DNA from 4 places in the Candidatus Photobacterium acropomis genome. Region 2 is predicted to be linked to each of the others. Evidence: predicted binding sites of a transcription regulator. Region 2 holds the regulator's gene; each other region holds the start of a gene.
The links. The regulator CRP, encoded in region 2, controls carbon source genes, mostly activating them, when cyclic AMP is high. The targets are predictions, from matches to a motif close to TGTGANNNNNNTCACA.
Positions count from the first base shown of each region.

Region 1: recB (exodeoxyribonuclease V subunit beta) is a predicted target of CRP. The motif match lies at 2,097-2,112, and genes of this name have one in related genera.
Region 3: mlc (sugar metabolism global transcriptional regulator Mlc) is a predicted target of CRP. The motif match lies at 1,568-1,583, and genes of this name have one in related genera.
Region 4: ectA (diaminobutyrate acetyltransferase) is a predicted target of CRP. The motif match lies at 1,898-1,913, and genes of this name have one in related genera.

Region 1 is NZ_CP131609.1:1,059,321-1,063,500, reverse strand. It holds gene recB (exodeoxyribonuclease V subunit beta) at 1-2,038, opposite strand, end outside; gene recC (exodeoxyribonuclease V subunit gamma) at 2,315-4,180, opposite strand, start outside.
Region 2 is NZ_CP131609.1:695,773-699,952, forward strand. It holds gene Q7657_RS09885 (DUF1338 domain-containing protein) at 20-808, shown strand; gene Q7657_RS09890 (hypothetical protein) at 863-1,045, opposite strand; gene Q7657_RS09895 (DUF3859 domain-containing protein) at 1,343-2,164, shown strand; gene crp (cAMP-activated global transcriptional regulator CRP) at 2,224-2,856, opposite strand; gene Q7657_RS09905 (OsmC family protein) at 3,247-3,651, shown strand; gene Q7657_RS09910 (phosphoribulokinase) at 3,718-4,180, opposite strand, start outside.
Region 3 is NZ_CP131609.1:1,771,441-1,775,620, forward strand. It holds gene asnS (asparagine--tRNA ligase) at 1-457, opposite strand, end outside; gene queE (7-carboxy-7-deazaguanine synthase QueE) at 730-1,398, opposite strand; gene Q7657_RS15155 (hypothetical protein) at 1,435-1,563, opposite strand; gene mlc (sugar metabolism global transcriptional regulator Mlc) at 1,673-2,887, shown strand; gene Q7657_RS15165 (LysR family transcriptional regulator) at 2,908-3,810, opposite strand; gene Q7657_RS15170 (LutC/YkgG family protein) at 4,027-4,180, opposite strand, start outside.
Region 4 is NZ_CP131608.1:302,765-306,944, forward strand. It holds gene ectB (diaminobutyrate--2-oxoglutarate transaminase) at 1-1,233, opposite strand, end outside; gene ectA (diaminobutyrate acetyltransferase) at 1,245-1,799, opposite strand; gene Q7657_RS01395 (SpoIIAA family protein) at 2,175-2,540, shown strand; gene Q7657_RS01400 (beta-ketoacyl-ACP synthase) at 2,637-3,863, opposite strand; gene Q7657_RS01405 (3-ketoacyl-ACP reductase FabG2) at 3,860-4,180, opposite strand, start outside.

The sequences.
Region 1 (4,180 bases), 360 kb from region 2:
GCTCAGCGATATTATTTTTCGCCATGACGCTGCGCAGCATCGGCATCACACCGCGCTTTTGCCATTGCTGACGATATTGTTTAAAGCTATTTACCGCAATTTCCCATTCGTTCTCATCGTTATTAAGGGTATCAAGCTCAATCGCCGTTAACGCAAATAAACCAGACGCTAGTGCCGCTCGCAGCGCGCGATCATCTTCAGGAGTTAATACTGCTTGCAGTAAACGTTGAACATCTGCCGCTTCTGCGGTTGAAAATACGCTGTCACGATTCGATAAATACACACTGGCAATGCCTTGGCGTGCTAACGCTTCCCGCACTAACTTGCCTTCACGACCAGTTCGCACCAGTACCGCAATATCACCCGCTTTCACAGCTTTAGCCTCACCACCTTCTTTATCTAAAAAGTAGCCTTGCCCTTGTTGTGAGCGCTCAAGAATATGCTGAATTTGCGCTGCGGTGGCCTGCGCCATAGTAGATTCATATTCACCTTTGGTAACAGGTTTACCCTCATCGCTATCTTGCAACCAGAAAGTTAACGCGTGCTGTTTTTCGCCATTGAGCCACCAGCTTCGCTCTGGTGCTTTCGGGCTATGACCAACAGGTTCAAAAGTAATGTCTTGATCGTAAATAAACGGACTATTTGGATGGGCAAAAACACTATTCACAGAGGCAATCATATCGGCAGTCGAACGCCAGTTTGTGCCTAGCGTGTAATGATCTTGTACCTGTCGACGAGCTTGAATATAGGTAAAAATATCAGCGCCGCGGAAAGCATAAATCGCCTGCTTCGGATCACCGATCATAAATAAACCACACTCAGGATGATCTTTATAAACAGCGCTAAAAATACCGTACTGTAATGGGTCGGTATCTTGGAATTCATCTATCATCGCAACCGGATATTGACTGCGGATCTTACTTGCCAGCAGATCATCTTGATCATTCTCGATCGCTGTACCTAACTGAGTAAGAAGATCGTCAAACGATAACCAGCCTTTATGTGCTTTGGCTTGAGCGAGTAGCGTGCGACAACGTTCAATCGCATGAGCTAATAATGGATCCCGTAACGTCGCAGGGTTATCAATCAAGTCATCGATAGCCACAAACACACTATGTTGCGGTGCTTCACCTTTCGGGGTTTTCTCGCTTAATACTCGCTGTGAAAACTTATCTAATTTATCGGGTAGCTCATAGCTATCAGTGGCTGCATTTGCCCACTCATTTACCTGTGCTAGCCAAGCGGGTAAGCTCTTTTTGGTATAGCTGCGCTTATTTACGTCAGAATTCGCAATTAACGCTTCTAAATCGGCAAAGTGCTCTTTCCACAACGTCTTAAAGCCATTAATGCGCTCGAGGTTTTGTTGGTGTAATTGTTCTAAATCCGCCGTCATGGCTGAGACAGATAATTTGACTGGTGCACCAGTTAAGCTATTACCGATATCTTTTAATAAGGCTGCTGGCGATGACCATAAATCACGAATTTGTGATGCCAGCGAGCGAGGTAATTGATAGAAATGGCTTCGCCAATAATCGGCTACCACCAAGCTTTTAAGCTGGCTTTCATCAGTAACAAATTCATTGTTGAAACGACAGCCTGATTCAAACGCATTTTGAGTCAACATTCGCTGACAGAAACCATGAATGGTATAAATCGCCGCTTCATCCATTTGGCGCTCTGCCTGCAATAAAATATTCGCTGCCGCTTTATGATCTGGATATTCCGTTAACAATGGCTCAATCACAGGATCATTACTAACACCTCGGCTAAAAGCGAGTCGTGCATCATGGATACGAGCACGAATACGATCACGTAGTTCAGCGGTTGCTGCTTCAGTAAAGGTCACCACGAGGATCTGATCAACGGTAAGCTCTGTAGCGTGGCGTGTTTGTGCGCAGCCATGACCTAACAATAAACGAAGGTATAAACTGGCAATGGTGAAGGTTTTCCCCGTACCCGCTGAGGCTTCTATTAAACGGGTGCCATGCAGTGGGAACGCCATTGGCTGCAAAATGTTGGTCTGCGTTTGTGCCGTCATGATTTTACTTGTCCCATATCATCAAATTTGAACGCTAAAATGATCATTGTTATTTCAAGGTGATCTTGCTCACATCACTAATGTGATCAAACACTTATAAGCGAAGATTAAACGATCAAATCCTGTTTTATTCTAATATTGTGAGAACTTACTCACGGTTTGTCTTACAGCGGTTAGTTAGTATCAGCGCCAGAAACTTGGTCACCTCTGGACCGGTGGCCGTACAGCGAACACCCTACAATTAATAATGATTTGCTGGCGGCCACACTACTCTCTTTATTCCTGCTCTACTTCTTCACTGTTTAGCACTGCCGCTTGTAACACTTTCAATGCCAATACATAACTGGTTTTCGCAAGCTCATCATTCCAATGTGTCCACACCCGATTGATGTACTCATCAGCCCCTTCACCAGCAAAAAGATAACCATCGTTAAAACAACCCGCCATCTTGTCGTAAGCTTTTTCAACCGTCAGTTCGTCATCTTTCCAATTACCTTGTTTATCAACACAAGCTTGAATGCCGGCATGTGCCGTTTTCGGGAAATACGCCAATGGCTGGTTTAAACCTTGATAGTAAAGCTCGATTAATTCTTGTAGGTAACGTTTAGCCGTTGCGGCATCAATAGGATGCAGAATAAGGTATTTATCGGTGCCAATAAGATGTGTTTTTTGCATCGCTTGAGGTTGGCTAATGGCTAAACACAGGTGATCACACCAAGCCGCCAGTAAATCCACCGAGCGTACTTTACCGCTTCTAAAACGCATTAGACCTGATTGATAACGCTGCTTTAACCAGCCTTGTAGCAAAACAGGATGACCATTAACATCAAAGCGAATGCCCACCTCTTGATCTGCTAATGGCGCATGCACCAAAGGCTCAATTTTATCGACCAACTCCCCAACAGAAGTGCGGCTAGCATCTAAGTCAATTTCACCAAATGCCGCTACCGGTAATCGACCTGCCGCTTTTTGCTCTTGTGCAAAATGACTAAAGATCTGATCAGGATCTTGGTTCGTCATCTTGGCATCGAGTAACAAACCTAACAGATCATTTTTGATGTGATAGCTTTCTAGCTGATTAAGCACAAATGGCTCATCATCTTCAAGCAAGCCCATTGGTGGCTCGAAGTAAACTTTCAAACGGCGGTTAAAGAAATAACGTACCGGTAAACGCCAAAAACGTTGTAGCTCGGCAAGCTCTAACACTTGTTGCTGATCGTCTGCAATTGGCTCTGGTGGTAATTCACCAAGTTGGAATGGCTGACTCGCTTGTCCTTCACGAGCTGCTGCAGGTAACCATTCAATGGCATAACTGCCTTTCTCGCCAGTAAATGCACTTGGGCTAAATGGTACTAATGGATGGTGCTCAATCAGTTTTTGTTTAATATTTTCTGCTGATTCATCAACCGCTAATGGCTCATCACCTTCAAGGCAGTAACCTTGCTGGCAGTATTCCACCAGCTCACTAACCAAGACTGAAGCTATCTTCTCAGCGTTATCTTGAATCGAGCGTCCAACATAGCTGATATACAAGGTTTGCTGCGCAGAAAGCAATGCTTCTAAGAATAGATAACGGTCATCATCACGACGGGAACGATCGCCAGCTTTAGTGCGACCATTCATTAAATCAAATCCTTCAGGCGCAATGTTACGAGGGTAAGCACCGTCATTCATGCCAAGCAAACACACCACATCAAAAGGGATCGATCGCATTGGCATCAAGGTACAGAAGTTTACTTGCCCAGCAAGGAAACGTTGGCTAACTCGCTCGCCCGATAGTTTATCGCGCAAGTATTGAGTTAACACCGCTGGCGTAATCTCGGTTTGATACCCTGCATCTGAAAGCTGCTCTTGTAAGCGGTGTACGTTATCGCGGATCGATTTCAGAACTAATTCGCCTTCAAGCTCAACAGCAAAGAAATCATCCAATAGTTGATTCAATATGTCTGACCAACCAGCGACTGTGTGCGGCTCCGCTAACACTTCACGGTAACTAATTAAGCAATCAATAAAACCTGCCAACTGACCAGCTAATTCTGCATCAATACCCTGCACTTGATCGTAAGCAGAAATGCCTTCAAACAAGCCCGTATCATGCGGCATGGCATAACCCAGTAACATTCGCTGAATACCAAACAGCCA
Region 2 (4,180 bases):
ACTGTAAGGATTGTCTAGCATGGAACAATTATTTACTGAGTTATGGAAAGATTATACCCAGCGTTTATGTCCTTCTGCGTCGAGTGTTAGGCAGTTACTCACAGAAGATGAGCCACTAATCAATGATCATATTGCGTTACGCACCTTTGGTTTACCTAAGTGTGGCCTGGCAAGGTTAGCTGCACCTTTTATTGCGGTAGGCTATAAGCCAAAAGGACGCTACCATTTTAAAGAGAAAAAGCTCTACGCTGAGCATTTTGAGCATCCTGATCCGAATGCGCCTAAGGTTTTCATTAGTGAGTTGCAATTGGGCTTGTGCTCAACAGAATTGCAAACCGAAGTTCGCAAACTGGTTGATCAAGTTGATGATGGCTACTTTGCTGATCCAGCTTTTTTGTATCAAGGTAAACCATGGCAACTGAGTAGTGAGGTGTATCATTTTCTTAATGCAGAAAGTGAATATGCAGGTTGGGTGGCAGCTCACGGTTATGGAGCGAATCACTTCACCATTGATATTAACCAGCTAGAACAATTTGTCGAAATTGCCGAAGTGAATCATTTTCTCGAATGCAGTGGTTTCGCCATTAACCAAGCTGGAGGGGCGGTAAAAGGCAATCCTAAAGTGATGTTAGAGCAATCAGCGACCATGGCAGATAAAGTGTCTGTTACCTTTAGTGATGGTGATATGCAGGTACCTGGTGGCTTCTATGAGTTTGCTAAACGCTACTTACAACCGGATGGGGAGATCTATACCGGTTTTGTTGAGGCTTCAGCAGATAAGATCTTTGAAAGTACCTATAACTCCTAACCACAACGACGTATTAATAAAAAAGCAGCCATTTGGCTGCTTTTTTTGAATCTGTTAATTATCGAGGGGGGATCCCCAAATACCACTGTCTTCAACAGGGCAGCGACGTAAACCTGTTTGCTGCTCTAAGTAACAGCGACGGTCACTAAAGCCTGTCATCTCAATCGTTGTAGGTTGAGGAGCGATAGCGCCAGGTACTGTGGTATAGCTATTCGGGGCAAAACGTTCGATATCCATATTCCATTACCGCGAGAAAAAGAAAGTCCATTAATACGCAGAATGTAGCACTTAATTTAGACAATACAAATTAATTGTTCTCATAAAAGACACAAAGTTTGAATGGGATTGATGAAATATTTATGGCTGCCCTTGCTATTCCTTTTGGGTATTTTATTTTGCGTCTAATTGCCAATTTGTGATCTTATCGGCACGTTAAAAATGTCACATTGCTTTATTATCTAATGTTTTATTTTAGTTAGAAAGTTATCAATAAGTATTTCTTTCTTCAGTGCTTTTTTGTTAGGTGGAAGTAATATGACTCTTAGAAAGAACACAATAATAGGGCTGTTATTATCATTATTGACTGGATGTAGCTCTTTATCTTCAGTGGATAACAATATACCCAAGGTGACGATTTCAGAAGCTGGTGTGATCAGCCAAATTGGGGCTGTTTATACAGTAAAGGCGAGCAATAAATTAGTGATCCCGAAACTTGGGCAATATATCGGGTTTCGTTATGCAGTAGAGATCCCTGATGGTGCCAGTGATGAGCTGAAAGGAAAAACGGCATTTCCTATTACAGCGCGTATGACGCATCCTAAATTGGTCAACCCTGCAACGGAGCAAGCAACGACGGTATCAACATGGTCCGATACCATGTATAAACACGATAAAAACTTGGCGCTTTGGCAGTTTTCAGAACCTTATGAGTTAGTCAGTGGTTCTTGGGTATTTGAATTGCTTTATAAAGATCGCGTTGTTGCTAAGCGTGAGTTTACACTAGCTAATAATGAGCAGTTAAATCAATCTTTTAAAAACACTTTTGAAACTGCATTTATGCTCAATAGTACTCGTTCATGGTTAACTCAAAATGGTGATGCACTGGTTTGTGATAAAGCGAAGTCGAAGCGTTGCTTGCAGTTTAGCTCTACCGAGGAATGTAACCAAACCTTGAGTCGTTACAACAGCATGTGTCAGCAGATAGCACTTAAACAAATGGGGCGTGGTGATGAAATTACCTCTGCGAAAGAAGAGATGAAAAAGTATGTTAGCTACTTTTTTTACTGCATGCATAGTGCCAGAATTAACGAAGCAAAGCTTGATAAAAAACAGGTTCATGCTTGTTTGAAAAGTTAAAAAGACATTAAAAAAGCCGCAACAGTGTGCGGCTTTTTTCATACGATGACAGCGTTAAATTAACGTGTACCGTAAACAACGATAGTCTTACCGTGAGCAGAGATAAGGTTCTGCTCTTCAAGCATCTTCAGAATACGACCTACTGTCTCACGAGAACAGCCAACGATTTGACCGATTTCTTGACGAGTGATCTTGATCTGCATGCCGTCTGGGTGCGTCATTGCATCTGGCTGTTTAGCTAGGTTTAGCAATGTTTGTGCGATACGACCAGTAACGTCTAGGAATGCTAAATCACCTACTTTTTGGCTCGTCACTTGTAGACGACTAGCCATTTGAGCAGATAGACGCATTAGAATGTCAGGGTTAACTTGGATTAACTGACGGAATTTTTTAAACGAAATTTCTGCTACTTCACAAGGAGTCTTAGCGCGAACCCAAGCAGTACGCTCTTGATCTTCTTCGAATAAGCCAAGCTCACCAATAAAGTCACCTTGGTTTAGGTAAGAAAGGATCATTTCCTTACCTTCTTCATCCTTGATTAGTACAGCAACAGAACCCTTCACAATGTAGTACAAAGTTTCCGCTTTCTCACCTGCGTGGATCAGCGTACTTTTTGATGGGTACTTGTGAATATGACAATGGGAAAGAAACCACTCTAAAGTTGGATCTGTTTGCGGTTTACCTGGAACCATATTACTAACTTCCTCTGCATTTGTTGCCCAACAGCATTCATTTTCTCTTCGAGCACCATGCTGGAAAAAAAACTGTCTGCTGACAGGGTATCCATTCAGCCGCTGGGCTGCAAGCTAACTTGAATAAGTTAGAGTGTATCCTTTTTCTACGCCTTTTTCTTGATATTGATCTAGTAGAATCGCTCATTTGATATGGATAACTGTGCACAGGATCACAACGTGGTGAGATAGTTGCTATTAGTGGTATTTGACCACGAATAACAGGTCAGCTTTTGCAAGTAAAAATGAGTCTGTAGCACGAAGAGGACGGGATACCAAAATCGATTTACATTATTAGATTTATCAATAAGACTAGTCGTTATCTTTGGGCATCTAAATAAGGATTAAGCGATGCAATCCCGAGTCAAATGGGTAGAAGATATGACTTTCTTAGGTCAATCAAACTCAGGTCATAGTGTGGTAATGGATGGCAACGGTGGCGATAAAGCCCCAAGTCCAATGGAGCTCGTATTGATGGCTGCTGGTGGCTGTAGTTCAGTCGATGTTGTCAGTGGATTGAAAGCACAAGCGCAAAATATTGTCGGTTGTGAAGTGCAAATTTCAGCCCAGCGCCGAGATCAAGCTCCACGCTTATTTACACAAGCAAATCTGCATTTTGTGGTGTCTGGTTTTGATTTAGATGAATCTGCGGTGGCGAATGTTGTTGCCGATTCATTAGAGAAATATTGTTCGGTATGTTTGATGCTGGGTAAAGGGGTAGAGCTTACGCATTCTTATGAAGTGATCAGCGCTTAAGCCGTTAATATTTGTTTGATTAGAGAAAGGTTGGCATTACGCCAACCTTTTTTATTGGTTTTAATGTTAGCTAATTTTACCTGTATTGATGAGCTGCTCGATCAGCGGTCTCATGATCAGTTCCATCGCAAAACTCATCTTCCCACCAGGGACAACAAGGGTGTTATGACGCGACATAAATGAGCCTTGGATCATTGCAAGTAGGTAAGGGAAGTCGACATTTTTTAAGCCACGAAAACGGATCACCACAAAGCTTTCATCAAGGCTTGGAATACCTTTCGCACTGACAGGGTTTGAGGTATCAACCGTAGGAACACGTTGGAAGTTAATATGAGTGCGTGAGAACTGAGGTGTTAAGTAATTTAAGTAGTCGTCCATCGAGCGAACGATAGACTCCATTACCGCTTCACGTGAATGGCCACGATCGCGGGTATCACGGACGATCTTCTGGATCCACTCAAGGTTAACGATCGGTACCATGCCGATCAGTAAATCAACATGTTGCGCGACGTTAATATCCCCATCAACG
Region 3 (4,180 bases), 1.1 Mb from region 2:
GGTAGAAACGGTGGATCGCTTGAGATAGACAGTTACGAACACGTGCAACAGCACCGATCACGTTAGTACGTGGACGAAGGTGTGCAACTTCACGTAAGTACTCAATTGAGTGGCGTGTTTTCGCCATTGGGTAAGATTCTGCATCTTCAACCCAACCAACTACTTTAACGTTGGTTGCTGCTAGTTCAAAATCTTGACCTTGAGCAGGAGATGCTACGATTGTACCGGTAACCTCAACAGAGCAACCAGTTGTAAGCTTAAGCACTTCATCCTGGTAATTATTTAACTCATTAGGGACCACGGCCTGAATCGGGTCGAAACAAGAGCCGTCATAAATGGCAAGGAAAGAGATCCCAGCTTTGGAATCACGACGTGAGCGAACCCAACCGCGAACAGTAACTTCACTGTCTACCGCTAGTTTGCCGCTTAATACGTCTGTTACAGGCGCGTAAGTCATGTTTAAATCATTCTCCGTTTAGGCACTGACTTCGGAATTAAAGTATCTCGTGCTTAAAGATATCTAAGTGTTAGTCATATTACCTTTCTTACGACAAGCATCAAGTATTGATATCAATCAAATGATAAATTGATGAAAGAAAGCGGTAATTTCAGCAAATGATTGGTTAATTATCGGTCATTTGCTTTAAGTCGTCCTAGCTCTGTATTGGAAAATATATATCTAGGACGTCTTAGCTGAATTTTTTATAAATCACTTCAGGCAACAGCAGTTTAAGCAATAGCTAAGTATTTGTGTGTCTGAATTGATAAACGCCAATTACGAGCAATACAAGTTTCGATGCAAAGCTCAGTTGCGCGTGGTTTTTGGCTGATAGGTTGTAGTGCAATTGTGACGTCTGATTTAAGGCTCTTGCCCTCTAATAAAGCGTCAAGTTGCTCGATATCTTTACTCGTTCCGACAGGGTGTTTGATCTCGTTAGCACGCTCTAGGGCAGAAGCAAGCACAGGCAGCTTGGCTTTCATGTTGATTTTTGGCGATACCGTTACCCAAGTGTTATCACTGGTTTGGATCTCAGAAGTACCGCTGGTTTCAATCTGGCAATTAAAATCGGCTGCTTCTAGTGCTTCAGTTAGGGGACGAAGATCGTAAATGCATGGCTCACCACCTGTGATAACAACATGCTTTGCTGTGTACTTTTGATCAATCAGTAGTTGCACAACGCTATTAGCGTCAAGCTGAGTCCAAAGTGGAGAATCTTCAGTTTTTGCCATGATTTGTTCTAAAGATGCTAAGTCTTGTGGCTCTGCTGTCCATGTTTGTTTGGTATCACACCATGAACAACCGACAGGGCAGACTTGTAATCGAACAAAAATAGCAGGTACGCCAGTAAATACACCTTCACCCTGAATTGTCTCGAATACTTCGTTAATTTTGTACACGTTGAACCTCTTATTTTCACGCAAACAGCCTATTTCTTATTGTGAAACAGCTTGGCTGTAAAGAAAGGTTACTGCGTGAAATAAATCCGCTAATTGAATAAAAATGGTTGGCAAAAAAGCCGTTTTGCCATTATCGCAGAAGCGAAACTCAATGTCTTTAGTCATTGATAGTGATACCTGTCACGTACTGAAGACAAGAGGCTTCACAATTACTTCGCAAAGTAAAAAAATTAACTTCCGAAGGTTTTATAGCTGATTTTTCAGGAGTATCGACATGTACGTCGCTCAGCCAGGCCATATCGATCATATTAAAAGAAATAATGCTGGGAGCGTATACAAACTGATTGATTTGTACGGCCCGATTTCTCGCATTGAATTATCAAAACGTAGTCAGCTTGCCCCTGCGAGTATTACTAAGATCACTCGTGAACTGATTGATGCGCATTTAATTAAAGAAACTCAATTCCAAGAATCAAGTAGCCGTGGACGCCCAGCCATTGGGCTTGTGCCAGCTAATGAAGGTTGGCAATTTTTATCGATTCGCTTAGGGCGTGGTTACTTGACGATTGCTTTACATGCTCTCGGTGGTGAAATCCTTGTTGAAGAGCGTCAAGACATTGAGCAATTGCATCAGGTAGATGTGGTTGAAAAGCTATTACAGGAAATTAATGTCTTTTTTGCTAATCATGTAAGCGAGCTCGATCGTATTACGGCTATCGCAGTATCACTACCTGGATTAGTGAATTCAAGTGATGGTGTAGTACTGCAAATGCCGCATTATAACGTTTCCAATCTTCCGCTTGGCGAGATCATTCACCAAGAAACAGGGCTGCCTGTTTTTATTGGTAACGATACTCGCTCATGGGCATTAGCTGAGAAGCTTTTTGGTAACTCTCGTGGCATTGCGAACTCGATTTTAGTCTCGATACATCACGGTGTTGGGGCTGGGATTGTGCTCGATGATAATGTCCTTCAAGGTAAAACAGGTAACGTTGGTGAGCTTGGGCATATTCAAATTAAGCCTTATGGTAAGCGTTGTTTCTGTGGTAATCACGGTTGTTTAGAAACAGTCGCAAGTTTGCAAGCGATCTTAGAGCAAGTGAAAACACAGCTCGATGCCGGACACGAATCTATGCTGAGTAATATGCCGCTTACCATTGAAGCTGTGTGTGATGCAGCCGTAGAAGGTGATAGTTTAGCAAGACAGATTATCATTGAGCTTGGGCACAATTTAGGTCAAGCCATTGCGATCATGGTGAATTTGTTTAATCCCCAACGCATTTTGATTGGTGGCGAATTTAACCGCGCGAAATCGGTGTTATATCCAGCGATCATGGAGCGAATTCGCTCACAAACCTTGCCTGTGTATTTCCGTGATTTAGAAATTGAACAAAGCTGTTTTTATACCCAAGCAACCATGCCCGGCGCCGCTTTAGTGAAACAAGCAATGTATGACGGGCATCTACTGATGAAGCTGGTTGATGGCTAATATAATGATTTATATGGAAATTAAAATTTCTCTTTAATTTCCATATAGCTTTCACGAATGTGTTCTATCAGGGCTTGAATGCGTTTAGCTGGCTTTCTGGTATAAGGGTATACCGCATAAATGCCGACCACTTTACCTGCATGGGTTGGCAGTAATTCCACCAAATCACCACGTTGTATTTCATCATAAATTAAGCAATTAGGTAGATAGGCGATGCCGTTACCTGCAAGCACGACTTTCTTTAATGCAGCCGCATTGTCAGATGAGAAATTACCACTCACTTTCTGGGTATAAACTTTGTTTTGCTTAAGAAATTGCCAGTCGAAAGGGCCTGTGCTTTGTGGGTTGTAGCCTAGGCAATTATGACTTAATAAATCTTTAGGTTTTTCTGGCTTGCCGTAATGCTCAATGTAAGCAGGAGAGGCACAGATCACCCAACGAGAATTAAATATATGGCGGGCAATCAGGCTGGAATCTTCTAGATAACCAGTACGGATCACCAGATCATAATTGTCAGCCACAAGATCGACAAAGTGATTATCAAGTGACATGTCTACCGATAGTCCCGGATGTTTTTGGCAAAATTCAGCCACGGCTTTAGCGAGAACTAATTCACCTGAAATGGTGGGAACTGACATGCGAACTTTGCCAGATAAGGCTTCGCTATAACCGGTTACTGAATCAAAAGCGGCTTGAGCAACGTGGTTGATGCTTTTTGCACGATGATAGAGGACTTCACCGGGTTCAGTGAGGGTTAATTTACGGGTGGTGCGGTAGATTAACTGTAAACCTAATTCTGTCTCAAGTTTACTAATGCGTTTACTAACAACCGATTTAGTCACGTTATTGAGTTCAGCCACTTTGCTGAATGATCCATGTTCAATGACTTGAGTGAATAAAACGAGATCGTCGATAGCTGGCATTCTTTATCCCATACAAAGCCTAAGAGGCAAGGATTATATACCTAACTCATATTATGGCGCTATATTCAACAAGCGTGATTTGGCAGAGAGTCAAAGAGGGGATGTGGAACTTGAATAAAAAAACGCAGCCCCGATAGCTGCGTTGTTCTTATTCCCGTAGTGTGCTTAACCGCTAACTTCCTGCTAGCTGTTTATCACTATTGGTGATAGGTAGGCTTACATATCATCAATAATGATGTAGGTGGCAAAGACGGGCCCATGCACACCAACAACCTTGATCAGCTCGATATCAGCAGTCGAGCTAGGACCTGAAATAAAGTTAACACATGATGGCATACGTTCGCCATTCAATGCTTTTTGATGAAGAATT
Region 4 (4,180 bases), on a different contig from region 2:
TTGCTCTACCGCATTTTCAAAAATAGCTAAACCTTGTTTTAGCTCATCATGTGAGATAGTAAGTGGACTAAAGAATTTCACGACTTCATCATTAGGGCCTGCAGTTTCAATCACCAAGCCATTTTCAAAACACGTTTTTGCTATTTGTCCGGCAAGCTCGCCATCGTTACATTCAATCCCGATCATCATGCCGCGACCTTTTTTCTGTACAAACAGATCGGCATGATCATGAAGACATTTATCTAATACCTTACTAATGATCTCAGAGCTGGCGGCAACATGTTTTTCAAGTGAATCATCCGCCCAGTAGGTTTCAAGGGCTTTGGTTGCCGTTACAAATGCATGGTTATTACCACGGAAAGTACCGTTATGCTCACCCGGTTGCCAGATATCAAGCTCAGGTTTGAACAGTACAATCGCCATTGGTAAACCATAGCCACCAATTGATTTTGATAGGGTCACAATATCAGGCTTGATCCCTGATGGTTCAAAGCTAAAGAAAGTACCTGTTCGTCCACAGCCTGCTTGAATATCATCCACAATCAGTAAAATATCGTGTTGTTTACAAATAGCTTCTAAACGTTGCAGCCATTGGTTAGAAGCGACATTCAAACCGCCTTCACCTTGTACTGTTTCAATCAATACTGCGGCTGGTTTATCCATGCCAGCTGAATTATCGGTAAGCATGGTTTCAAATAATTTAAGACCGTCAATATCTGCATAACCTTCAAAAGGAATACGCGTAATATTGTTAAGGCTCATTCCTGAACCTTGACGGTGATGTTGATTGCCTGTTGCGGCTAATGCACCTGCAGTACAACCATGAAACCCATTGGTGAAAGCAACAATAGAGCTGCGCTTTTTTACTTTACGTGCCAGTTTCAGTGCTGCTTCTACCGCATTTGTGCCCGTAGGACCGGTAAATTGCGTTACATAGTTAAGCTGGCGAGGGGCGAGAATATTGCGCTCTAATACTTCAAGGAAATTGGCTTTAGCTGTGGAGTGCATATCTAAACCGTGGGTGATCCCATCTTGTTCGATATAGTCGAGTAGAGCCTGTTTGAACACAGGATTATTATGACCGTAATTTAGAGAACCAGCACCAGCGAGAAAATCGAGGTAACGATCGCCTTGTTCGGTCTCAAGCCAGCTGCCTTTTGCTTTGGTAAATACGACGGGGAAACTGTTTGAGTAAGAACGAACTTTTGATTCCTGTTTCTTAAAAATATCCATAATATGCCCGTTTATTTTCCTTTCTGTTGAGTATGAGTTAAAGGGATGCGATACAAGAATTCCGTATCGTGCTTACCTTTAAAATGAATGTCTTCGTCTAAAAAAGTACTCACTTCGCCTTGCTCGCCATGGCGTGCGTCTAGCTTTCTAAATAATGCCCACGATGCGCGGTTATCTTCTGTGATCGTGGTTTCAATGGCCGTGATAGGGTGCAATGCATCACGCGTTATTAGCTCTTGTAACATGTTAAAGGCAAGCCCATGACCTCGATATTGGTGGGCTACTGCCACCTGCCATACAAATAAAGTGCTGGACTCATCAGGCTTTTTATAACCTGATATAAACCCTGCAATCTGGCCATTACAACGTGCAATAACGCAGGTTTTATGAAAATGGGTAGATTGGAGAAAGTTACAATAAGAGGAGTTGGTATCGAGAGGGGGACAATCAGCGATCAGATTAAAAATCTCATCACCATCCTTTGCTGTTGGTTGTAAAAATGTCCACGTTTGCTTTATGTCTTCACCTATTTCGGAAGCATTTACCGAAGGTGTTGATATGTCCATATTAAGAGTCTATTCCTTTGAGCTCTAAATAATTTAATAGGTATTATTACGCATTGTGATGATGCGTAATCATAATTATACATGATTTACGTTGTTTTTGTGGGTTTTATCTCATTTTTACATGTATGAAAATGAATCTTAACTGATTAGAGGTCTAAATTTTATTTTGCAATGTTCTGTTTGTTTAGAAATGTAAATAGATATGTGCATATTGGTGCTTATTTTGTTGGAGTTCTTTTTTAATAAAGAGGAGAGCAAATCACAATGCTTTGATGCAATATCATTTCCCCAAAATATCGTCTCTACCTCACTGCACTTTTCTGACAAAAAGCGCATAGTAAAACACTCATTTCTTGAAGGATTAAGGACACAATAATGTTAACTATGCTCAATGTTGATATTGATAATGCAGTGGCGTTTTCAATTGATGGCAAGATCAATGAAGATGACATGAAGCGTATTTTGTATGATGCACAAGCTAAAACTGAAGTACATGGCAAGATTGTGATTTTCGAGCAGATCGATAATTTTGAAGGGATAGAGTTTTCAGCGCTACTTGAAGAAGTACGTTATGTGTTTCATGCGGGTATTTCGCACATTACCAAAGTTGCAGTGGTTGCTGATAAGCAGTGGATTGAAAAAATTGTCAAAGTGGAAGACAAGCTATTTCGTAACATCGATATTCAATTCTTCCAGCCAGAGGAAAAAGATCAGGCGATCGAATTTTTAAAACAGCAATAATGTGAATGACAATAACCATGCACGATAACTGATCTTAGTATGTGCATGGTTATTGGTTTGCGTTTTTAAGCGTATATTTAGCGCTATATGTAGGTGTTAAACGCGCTTAAAAATAATTGACGTGTTGATCCCACCAAACGCAAAGTTGTTGCTCATAATGTACTGGCAATTAAGGTTGCGTCCTTCACCGCGAATGTAGTCTAAATCGCCACATTCAGGATCAACGTTGTCTAGGTTAAGGGTTGGGTTAAACCAACCATTATGCATCATTTCTAGACTTAACCATGCTTCAATCGCGCCACAGGCACCAAGAGTGTGACCTAAATAGCTTTTCAGAGAGCTAATTGGCGTGTCATTACCAAAGATACTCGCTGTCGCTTGGCTCTCGGCAATATCACCTTTCTCAGTGGCTGTGCCGTGAGCTGAGATATAGTCGATAGCACTTGGTGATAAGTTCGCTTGCTGTAGTGCCATTTCCATACATAACTGCATGGTTTCTTTTTGTGGTTGTGTTACGTGGGCGGCATCACAGTTGCTAGCAAAGCCAACCACTTCAGCATAGATCTTCGCGCCACGAGCAATGGCATGGTCGTATTCTTCTAATACTAATGTGCCAGCACCTTCACCAATCACTAAGCCATCACGCTCGGTATCGTAGGGGCGAGGTGTTGCTTTCGGTGTGTCGTTTTTAAGGCTGGTAGCAAAAAGGGTATCAAAAACGGCAGACTCTGTTGGGCAAAGCTCTTCAGCACCACCAGCTACCATTACAGTTTGATAGCCGTGTTTAATGGCTTCATACGCATAACCAATTGCTTGGCTACCTGAAGTACATGCACTGCTAGTTGGGATCACACGACCACGCAGACCAAAGAATAAGCCCACGTTAACAGCAGTGGTGTGAGGCATCATTTGTACATAAGTGGTGGCAGTAATTGCGCGGGTGCTTTTCTCGTTAAGCATCACACCAAAAGCACTGATCGCAGGGGTACTGCCGGTTGATGAGCCGTAAGCAATACCGGTTTGACCGTTAGTCAGTACATCGTTGTCTAATAAGCCTGCTTGAATCAGTGCATTTTCCGTTGCCAGTGTTGATAGCTTAGATACACGACCCATGGCACGGGTTTTCTTACGTGTATAGTGTTTTGGCAGGGTGAAGTTTTCAATTGGCGCAGCCAGTTTGGTATTTAATCCATCATACAATTCATAGTCTTGCATGTAGATGGTTGCATTTTCGCATGCACGCAGTTTTGGCTCAATCTGCTGCCAATCGTTACCAAATGCAGTAACCCCAGACATGCCTGTAACAACTACACGACGGTTCATACTAAACCTCCGTTCACTGAAATAACCTGACGAGTAACATAAGCGGCAATGTCAGACATTAAGTAGCTAACCAGTCCAGCCACTTCTTTTGGTTCACCCATACGACGTAGTGGTACTTGCGGTAAAGCATGCTCTTTTACGTGCTCGTCTACCATACCTGTGTCAATCAGTCCCGGTGCGACACAGTTTACGGTGATCTTACGCTTTGCGAGCTCTAGCGCGAGTGATTTGGTCGCACCAATCACACCTGCTTTTGCAGCACTGTAATTGGTTTGTCCTCGGTTACCAGTGATCCCTGATACCGATGCTAAGGTAAC